DNA from 3 places in the Pantoea sp. X-Soil-ISGK-421 genome. Region 3 is predicted to be linked to each of the others. Evidence: predicted binding sites of a transcription regulator. Region 3 holds the regulator's gene; each other region holds the start of a gene.
The links. Region 3 encodes sigma-54, which starts transcription at its own class of promoters, with help from an activator protein. Its sites were predicted from a motif close to GTTGGCACANNTTTCGCTNT; they were not measured.
Positions count from the first base shown of each region.

Region 1 (3,248 bases), on a different replicon from region 3:
CCGTTACTGCTTTACCTGCACGGTTAAAATCCATCGCGAGTTCTGTGCCGATGAGACCCCCGCCGACCATCAATATTCGATGCGCATCTATCAGCGCGTTGTCATAGCGGCGGTATTCCTGCTGACTGTTCAGCGTGAAGATCAGATCACTGCCCTCTATCGCCGGAACGATGGCCTCGGCACCAGTAGCAAGCACCAGTTTGCCATAGACGTAATCGCCAGCGGGAGTTCTGATAACCTTTGCTGCCGTATCAATGCGCGAAACCGTGGTAAAAGGATGCAGCATGATGTTCTGGTTTTCCGCCCACTCTGCTGCGGTTTGTCGAGTGAGTGCCTCAGCGCGATAACCCATACTGAAAACATGACTGAGTTCGGGCTTGTTGTATTCATCACAGCTATCGGCCGCAATGATGCGAATCGGCACATGTTTATCCAGATGCCGGATGTTTTTGACCAGCTGGCGGGCGGCGAAGCCTGAGCCAACAATCACAATGTCTGCTGACATGGACTCAGCCCTCGTAAGGATCAAACACGGATTTACCCAGCGCGCATCCAGGGCATAAGAAATCGTCTGGCACGGCTTCCCATGCGGTTCCGGGTAGGACATCCTGGTTTGGTTCGCCCTCGGCCGGGTCATAAACCCACTGACAAACCGTACAAATCATTTTCTGTCCGATGTCCTCACCCGCTTCTACCACACCGACGCCCTCCTGGTTTATGGATGTGGAAGCTGCCATAACCGCAGCGGTGGTATTCGCTGCGACGATGGCTACCGGCAGCGGCGAGAGCGCCCATTCACGGGCGATTTTGCGGCCATGCTCGCGGCACTCTTCCAGCGCGGAGAGGTCGGGACGCCACTTGGTTTTGAGCGCAATCGTCATATCAAAACCGGCATCCTGCAGGCGAGTGGCAACGCGATCCACCGCTCCGCCGGTCCAGCCATAAGAACCGAACGCGGAGGCGCGTTTATTGCGGAATTTCAGGCCGGTAATCTCTTCCAGCATACCCGCCACCTTCGGCATCATCACATTGTTCATGGTGGAGGAACCGACCAAAATGCCCTTGGAACGGAAGCAGGAGGTGATGATTTCGTTTTTGTCGTGGGTGGAGACGTTGTAAACCTTCACGGCAACGCGCGGATCGGTTTCGCGGATACCTTCGGCGATCGCATCCGCCATCATGCGGGTGTTATTAGACATGGCGTCGTAGAACAGGGTGATGCGATCTTCCTGATAATCCGCAGCCCATTGCAGGTACAGCTCTACAATCTGGGTGGGTTTATCGCGCCACACCACGCCATGCGAAGTCGCAATCATGCTGACCGGCAGATTAAAGCCGAGTATCTCATTGATTTTTGGGGTAACCAGACGCGCAAAAGGCGTCAGGATATTGGAGAAATAGCGCTGGCATTGATCAAACAGTTCATGTTGGTCAACTTCATCGTTAAACAGATGTTCATCGCAGTAATGCTGGCCGAAGGCATCATTACTGAACAGCACGGCGTCCTCTGTCATGTAAGTCATCATGCTGTCTGGCCAGTGCAACATCGGGGTTTCAACAAAGATCAGTTTTTTGCCGTTGCCGAGATCGAGCGAATCACCGGTTTTAACCACGTTAAAATTCCATTCGGGATGGTGGTGATGACCATTGATGGAATCAACGCCGTTAGCGGTGCAGTAAATCGGCGTGTTTGGAATCAGCGCCAGCAGTTCGGCGAGTGCGCCTGAATGGTCTTCTTCTGCATGGTTAATTACGATGGCATCGATTTTTTTCAGATCGATTTCTTCTGCCAGATTCTTAACAAAATCAGTACGGAATTTCAGATCAACCGTATCGATCAGGACGTTCCTGGCTTCGCGAATAAGATAGCTGTTATAGCTGGTGCCACGCTGCATCTTGTACTCTTTGCCGTGAAAGTGCTCAACTTCCCAGTCACGTTTGCCGACCCAAAAAATGTTGTTTTTTACGTGAATATTCATTTGATGCCCTGTTAGCGTAAAGTGGTTTCACACTCGTTATTGCATCAGACGTGCCAAAATTTATCTCATTGATTTATAAATAATTACAGATTTTTATTTGTTTAAAATACAATAAATAATGTTGTGTGACTGACATGTGGATGTATTAATGACAATGCATCAGGCATAAAAAAACCCGCCGCAGCGGGTTAGTAATGTTTTTACCTGGACGATTCTGGAATATGAACTTCGCGCTCAAATCCGTTGCCCTCTAAAGCAACGTCTGGGTCAGCAAAAAAATCAATATTGAAATAAGTGTCATCACTTAATAACTCAATATGGTGCCAGTACTGCGGTGGGCTGATGCCAAACTGCCCGGCGATAATGGTGATTTCCATTTCGTGTGCTGTCTGGTGTTCACCAGCAAAACCATAATATTTCACTGCACCGCGCATAACTGAAAGCCTGCCATAAACGCCTTTTTTCGTGTTGTGATGGGTCAAGAGCGCTTGCGGCACACTCTTTCTATCCCAGAAAGGCGTTGAGCGAGTGTGTGCAAAATGTTGAGGGATGATATGAGCCATGTTGGGCCTCCTGTTAACAGATGATGCCGCCCTGCGTGAGCCAGTTACGGCGCTGCTCGGCGAGTTCTTCTTTCTCGCTACTGTGTTTAAAAACCGCCACGCGCAGACGCTGCTGTTGGGTGAAGCGCTCTTCGCGAGTGAGCTGATGGTCGTCGCTGAGTTCGCACAGCAGCCCATTCATATCGTGAATGACATTATTGCGAATGGTGTCATCAACCGTTCTGATGACTTCATTTAAATGATTCATGGTGTTATCCGACATAAGTATTCAGCTGTTGCAACAGCAGCGCACCAGCGACGATGAGTGAAAGAGGGGTGTAAGGGATATCCAAATCGACCCATGCTTTTCGTCCGGCATATTCGGTTTCAAAATGCAGGCGTTCCGGGGACGTTTGTCGATACGTGAACACTAGCCCGCGGCTGCCACTACCAAATGCTGCCCAACGCAGGGCATCAGCGGCCGATGCAATTTGCTGTGCGCTAAGCGCCTGACTGTTTAGTTGTTCTGACACGGTGATACTCCTGAGCTACATTATCTAATCTGATAAGGCATATTCCGTGCCATTACATAACACGTTGATTTTAATCAAATGGATAATTTCATGTTGTGTTAAATACAATGTCTTTGCTTGTCTTTGAGACAATTCATGTGCAGGTGACAATATGACTCTTTCTGTTCAGACGCTGGCGGCACTGGCTGTTGATA
Region 1 is NZ_AP035980.1:94,343-97,590, forward strand. Features, by position in the region: gene norW (NADH:flavorubredoxin reductase NorW) at 1-505, opposite strand, end outside; gene norV (anaerobic nitric oxide reductase flavorubredoxin) at 510-1,979, opposite strand; gene AC6I8K_RS19220 (TehB family protein) at 2,180-2,542, opposite strand; gene AC6I8K_RS19225 (DUF2526 family protein) at 2,556-2,789, opposite strand; gene AC6I8K_RS19230 (hypothetical protein) at 2,794-3,054, opposite strand; gene norR (nitric oxide reductase transcriptional regulator NorR) at 3,206-3,248, shown strand, end outside.
Region 1: norV (anaerobic nitric oxide reductase flavorubredoxin) is a predicted target of sigma-54. The motif match lies at 2,018-2,037, and genes of this name have one in related genera.

Region 2 (3,248 bases), 530 kb from region 3:
GCCTTCGATACGCAGCCAGTCGGGCAAATTATTTCGCGCGTCACCAACGACACCGAAGTGATCAAAGATCTCTACGTCACCGTGGTAGCGACGGTGTTGCGCGCTGCCGCGTTGATTGGCGCGATGCTGGTGGCGATGTTCTCCCTCGACTGGCGTATGGCGCTGGTGGCGATCGTGATTTTCCCGCTGGTGCTAACGGTGATGCTGATTTATCAGCGCTTCAGCACACCAATTGCGCGTCGCGTGCGCAGCTATCTGGCGGACATCAACAACGGCTTCAATGAAGTGATCAACGGGATGAGTGTGATCCAGCAGTTCCGCCAGCAGGCGCGCTTTGGTGAACGCATGGGCGAAGCCAGCCGTTCGCACTATCTGGCGCGTATGGAAACGCTGCGACTGGATGGCTTTTTATTGCGCCCATTGCTGAGTCTGTTTTCGGCCATGATTTTGTGCGGTTTGCTGATGCTGTTCAGCTTCGCCACGCCGGGCGTGTTTGAAGTTGGTGTGCTCTACGCGTTCATTACCTACCTTGGCCGCCTCAATGAGCCGCTGATTGAGCTGACCACGCAGCAGTCGATGCTGCAACAAGCTGTTGTCTCTGGCGAGCGTATCTTCGAACTGATGGATGCGGATCAGCAGGGTTATGGCAATGATATTCAGCCGCTGGCCTCCGGCAGCATCTCGCTGCGTGATGTGAGCTTTGCTTATCGCGATAATCGCGATGTGCTCAGTAACATCAATCTTGAAGTGCCCGCGCGTAATTTTGTGGCGCTGGTGGGGCATACCGGCAGCGGTAAAAGTACGTTAGCCAATCTGCTGATGGGCTATTATCCGGTGACGCGCGGCAGCATCGAGCTGGATGGCCGCCCGCTGATGCAGCTGTCGCACGCCGCCTTACGTCAAAGCGTGGCGATGGTGCAACAGGATCCGGTCGTACTGGCGGATTCGCTGCTGGCCAACGTGCGTTTGGGACGCGATATTCCGGAAGACCACGTGTGGCAGGCGCTGGAGACGGTGCAGTTGGCCCCGCTGGCACGCAGCATGGCGGATGGCATTCATACGCGTTTAGGCGAGCAGGGCAATAATCTGTCGGTTGGGCAGAAACAGTTGTTGGCGCTGGCGCGCGTGTTGGTGTCATTGCCGCAGATTCTGATCCTCGACGAAGCGACGGCCAATATCGATTCCGGAACTGAACAGGCGATTCAGCACGCGTTACGCGCACTTCGCCAGCACAGCACGCTGGTGGTGATCGCGCATCGACTTTCCACCATCACGGAAGCCGATCAGATTTTAGTGTTGCATCGCGGTCAGGTGGTTGAGCGTGGAACGCATGCTGAACTGCTGGCTGAGCAAGGCCGCTACTGGCAAATGTATCAGCTGCAGCAGGCGGGCGATGAACTCGCGGCGGGCATCCCCGTACAATCCGAAGGGTGAATTGCACCTTTTTTGCACAGTTTTATCGGAATGTTCTGTATTGATGCACTTCTTTGAGGCTTAAAGCACCAAAGGAGTGCAAAATTGCAACACTGCTCCTCGCTACCCTCCCTAATTTGCGCCGCGCTTCACATAACGAAGCGTGATGCAGCGCGCCTATGCTGCTGACATTCCCCTTTTTTTATTTATGGCACAACCTTTGCTTATATCCCTATGTGTCCGCGAGACTCACTCAATTTCTTATCCGGAGGGGAACGTATGAAGCTGGTTACCGTGGTAATCAAACCATTTAAGCTGGAGGACGTGCGTGAAGCCTTATCCTCTATTGGCATTCAGGGGCTGACAGTTACCGAGGTCAAAGGTTTCGGTCGCCAGAAAGGTCACGCAGAGCTTTATCGCGGTGCCGAGTACAGCGTTAACTTCCTGCCAAAAGTAAAAATTGATATCGCTATTGCGGACGACCAACTTGACGAAGTGGTCGATGTCATCAGCAAAGCCGCGTATACCGGCAAAATTGGCGACGGCAAGATTTTCGTCGCAGAACTGCAGCGCGTCATTCGTATTCGTACCGGCGAGACCGACGAAGCAGCACTGTAACTGGGGCTCTGAATTGTGATGGGATGGAAAGAAATGAATAAACTGATAACGAAGTTGGGCCTCACCAGCCTCGCGCTGTTACCGTCTCTGGCGATGGCGGCAGCGCCTGCCGTCGCGGATAAAGCCGATAACGCCTTTATGATGATCTGTACCGCGTTGGTACTGTTTATGTCTATTCCCGGCATTGCGCTGTTCTACGGTGGTTTAATCCGCGGTAAGAACGTGCTGTCCATGCTGACCCAGGTTGCGGTGACTTTCTCGCTGGTGTGCGTGCTGTGGGTGATTTACGGTTACTCGCTGGCGTTCAGTGAAGGTAACTCGTTCTTCGGTAGCTTCCAGTGGGCGATGCTGAAAAATATTGAGCTGAAAGCCTTGATGGGCAGCTTCTATCAGTACATTCACGTTGCGTTCCAGGCTTCCTTTGCCTGTATTACCGTCGGCCTGATTGTCGGTGCGCTGGCGGAACGTATTCGCTTCTCTGCGGTACTGATTTTTGTGGTGGTATGGCTGACTCTGGCTTATCTGCCAATCGCACACATGGTGTGGGCAGGTGGCTTGCTGGCGCAAGATGGCGCGCTCGACTTCGCGGGCGGCACTGTAGTTCACATCAACGCCGCGGTTGCTGGTCTGGTGGGTGCTTACCTGGTGGGCAAACGTGCGGGTTTTGGCAAAGAAGCCTTCAAACCACACAATCTGCCGATGGTGTTCCTCGGTACCGCGATTCTGTATGTGGGCTGGTTCGGCTTCAACGCCGGTTCTGCTTCCTCGGCTAACGAAATCGCTGCGCTGGCATTCCTGAATACCGTGGTTGCCACAGCAGGTGCGGTGCTGTCGTGGGTGTTTGGCGAGTGGGCGGTACGTGGCAAACCTTCTCTGCTCGGTGCATGCTCAGGCTTCATTGCCGGTCTGGTGGCGATTACCCCAGCGTGTGGTTATGTTGGTGTCGGTGGCGCGCTGATTATTGGTCTGGCAGGTGGTTTAGCAGGTCTGTGGGGCGTAACAACCCTGAAGAAATGGCTGCGCGTTGATGACCCATGTGACGTGTTTGGTGTCCATGGCGTGTGTGGCATCCTCGGCTGTATCCTGACTGGTGTGTTCGCTTCGTCTTCACTGGGCGGTGTAGGCTACGCAGAAGGCGTGACCATGGGCCATCAGGTGTGGATTCAGTTGTTCAGCGTGGGCGTGACTATCGTCTGGACTGCCGTTGTTGCCTTCAT
Region 2 is NZ_AP035979.1:1,053,169-1,056,416, forward strand. Features, by position in the region: gene AC6I8K_RS04740 (SmdB family multidrug efflux ABC transporter permease/ATP-binding protein) at 1-1,434, shown strand, start outside; gene glnK (P-II family nitrogen regulator) at 1,693-2,031, shown strand; gene amtB (ammonium transporter AmtB) at 2,065-3,248, shown strand, end outside.
Region 2: glnK (P-II family nitrogen regulator) is a predicted target of sigma-54. The motif match lies at 1,621-1,640, and genes of this name have one in related genera.

Region 3 (3,248 bases):
GCGCTGGCGTTAACCGGCGATTCCGATAAACCGGTGAATATTGACTCGGTCAACCAGGCGCTGGACTTACAGGGCAACGTCGCGACCTTTACCGGCAACGTGATTGTGACTCAGGGTTCCATCAAGATTACCGCCGATAAAGTGGTGGTCACCCGTCCGGGCGGTGACAGTAAAAAAACCATCGTTGATGCTTACGGTACGCCAGCCACCTTCTATCAGATGCAGGACAGCGGCAAGCCAGTGCAAGGGCATGCTAGTAAGCTGCATTACGAATTGGCGAATGATTTTGTTGAGCTGACAGGTAATGCCTTTATTCAGCAGCAGGACAGCAATATCAAAGGCGACCGCATCACTTACCTGGTGAAAGAGCAGAAGATGCAGGCCTTCAGCCAGGGTGAGAGCAAGCGCGTGACCACCGTTCTGGTACCGTCGCAGCTGCAGGACAAAAACGGTTCGTCCGCGAGCCCTAAAAAGAGTAACTGATTGCTATGGCTACACTAATCGCTGAGAACCTGGCGAAAGCCTACAAAGGCCGCCGCGTGGTGGAAGATGTTAGCCTGCAGGTAAAGTCCGGCGAGATTGTCGGCCTGCTGGGTCCAAACGGTGCCGGTAAAACCACCACGTTTTACATGGTGGTCGGTATTGTGCCGCGCGATGCGGGCCGCATTGTGATTGATGATGAAGATATCAGCATTCTGCCTCTGCATGCGCGCGCGCGTCGCGGCATCGGCTATCTGCCGCAGGAAGCCTCGATCTTCCGCCGCCTGAGCGTCTACGACAACCTGATGGCAGTTCTGCAGATTCGTGATGATTTGACGGAAGAGCAGCGTCAGGATCGTGCCAACGAGCTGATGGAGGAGTTCCATATCGCCCATCTGCGAGACAGCATGGGCCAGGCGCTATCGGGTGGTGAACGTCGTCGTGTGGAAATTGCGCGCGCGCTGGCCGCTAATCCTAAATTTATCTTGCTGGATGAGCCATTTGCCGGTGTTGATCCGATCTCGGTTATCGACATCAAGAAAATCATCGAGCATTTGCGTGACAGCGGCCTTGGCGTGCTGATTACTGACCACAACGTGCGTGAAACCCTCGCGGTGTGTGAACGCGCTTATATCGTCAGCCAGGGACATTTGATTGCCCATGGCACGCCTGATGAAATTCTTGTAGATGAGCAGGTTAAGCGTGTTTATTTGGGCGAAGAGTTCAGACTCTGATAAGGTGTTGTAACACCCTACGTTTGCTTAGGAAATTCTTACCGAATTATGAAGCAAGGTTTGCAACTCAGGCTCAGCCAACAGCTGGCGATGACTCCACAGTTGCAGCAAGCAATTCGCTTGCTGCAACTTTCTACGCTTGAACTCCAGCAAGAACTGCAACTGGCGTTGGAAAGCAATCCGCTGCTTGAGCAAACCGATCTGCATGAAGAAGTCGACGCACGCGAATTTCAGGATCAGGAAAGTGATTCTTTAGACACGCGCGAGGCACTTGAACAGAAAGAAATGCCCGATGAGCTTCCTCTCGACGCAACCTGGGACGAAATCTACACCGCTGGAACACCTTCAGGCACGGGCACCGATTACCAGGACGACGAACTGCCCATCTATCAGGGCGAAACCACCCAATCGCTGCAGGATTACCTGATGTGGCAGGTTGAGTTAACACCGTTCACTGATACCGATCGCGCGATTGCCACGTCAATCGTTGATGCTATTGACGACACCGGTTATCTCACCGTCAGCTTACAAGACATTTATGACAGTATTGGCGATGAAGAGCTGGCGCTGGAAGAAGTAGAAGCCGTGCTCAAACGCGTGCAGCGTTTCGATCCGGTCGGCGTGGGTGCACGCGATTTACGTGATTGCCTGCTGGTACAGCTATCGCAATACGACGCCGCAACGCCGATGCTGGCTGAAGCACGTCTGATTGTTAGTGAACACCTCGATCTGCTGGCCAATCATGACTTCCGCAGCCTGATGCGCGTGACGCGTCTCAAGGAAGAAGTGCTTAAGGACGCGATGCTGCTGATTCAGTCGCTCGATCCGCGCCCAGGCCAGTCGATCAATACCAGCGAACCCGAATATGTCATTCCCGATGTGCTGGTTCGTAAAATCAGCAAGCGCTGGACGGTTGAACTCAACTCCGACAGCATGCCGCGCCTGAAAATCAATCAGCAGTATGCTGCGATGGGCGGAGCAGGACGTAATGACAGCGATAATCAGTTTATTCGCAGCAACTTACAGGAAGCCAAGTGGCTGATTAAGAGCCTGGAGAGCCGTAACGATACGCTGCTGAAAGTGACACGCTGTATCGTTGAACAGCAGCAGGCGTTTTTTGAGCAGGGTGAGGAGTATATGCGTCCAATGGTGCTGGCAGACATTGCTCAGGCTGTTGATATGCATGAGTCCACCATTTCCCGCGTCACCACGCAGAAGTATCTACACAGCCCGCGTGGCATCTTTGAACTGAAGTATTTTTTCTCCAGTCACGTCAACACCGAAGGCGGTGGCGAAGCCTCTTCTACGGCGATTCGTGCACTGGTGAAAAAATTAATCTCGGCGGAAAATCCCGCAAAACCCTTGAGCGACAGCAAACTGACCTCCATGTTATCCGAACAGGGCATCATGGTAGCGCGACGTACGGTTGCTAAATATCGCGAGTCTTTATCGATACCGCCATCAAACCAGCGTAAGCAATTGGTTTGACCGAACGAAGAAGGAAGACCTATGCAGCTAAACCTTACCGGACTTAATGTTGAGATAACCGAACCTCTGCGTGAATTTGTAAATAGCAAATTTGCCAAACTGGAACACTATTTTGATCGTATCAATCAGGTTTATATTGTTCTAAAAGTAGAGAAGGTGACGCAGATTGCGGATGCAACACTGCACGTCAACGGCGGGGAGCTGCACGCCACATCGGAAGCGGAAGATATGTACGCGGCCATCGACGGGTTAATCGATAAGCTTTCCCGTCAGCTGACCAAACACAAAGACAAACTGAAAAAACACTAACCTTCACGCTTGCAGAGTGCCGACTGATTCGGCACTTAGAGCAAAAATGGGGCGGATATTACCGCCCCGTTTTGTCATCTGCGCAAGCGCCAACGGGCGAACGGCAATGAAATCAATTGCCTGAACCTCACGGCACAGTGAACTCGCAAGTGAAACGATGATGAACAACGATCTAACACTGGAATTGAGCTCGGTCCTTTCGCTGGACTGTACCCGTAGCGGCGTACACTGCCAGAG
Region 3 is NZ_AP035979.1:519,608-522,855, reverse strand. Features, by position in the region: gene lptA (lipopolysaccharide ABC transporter substrate-binding protein LptA) at 1-483, shown strand, start outside; gene lptB (LPS export ABC transporter ATP-binding protein) at 489-1,214, shown strand; gene rpoN (RNA polymerase factor sigma-54) at 1,263-2,702, shown strand; gene hpf (ribosome hibernation promoting factor) at 2,724-3,011, shown strand; gene ptsN (PTS IIA-like nitrogen regulatory protein PtsN) at 3,172-3,248, shown strand, end outside.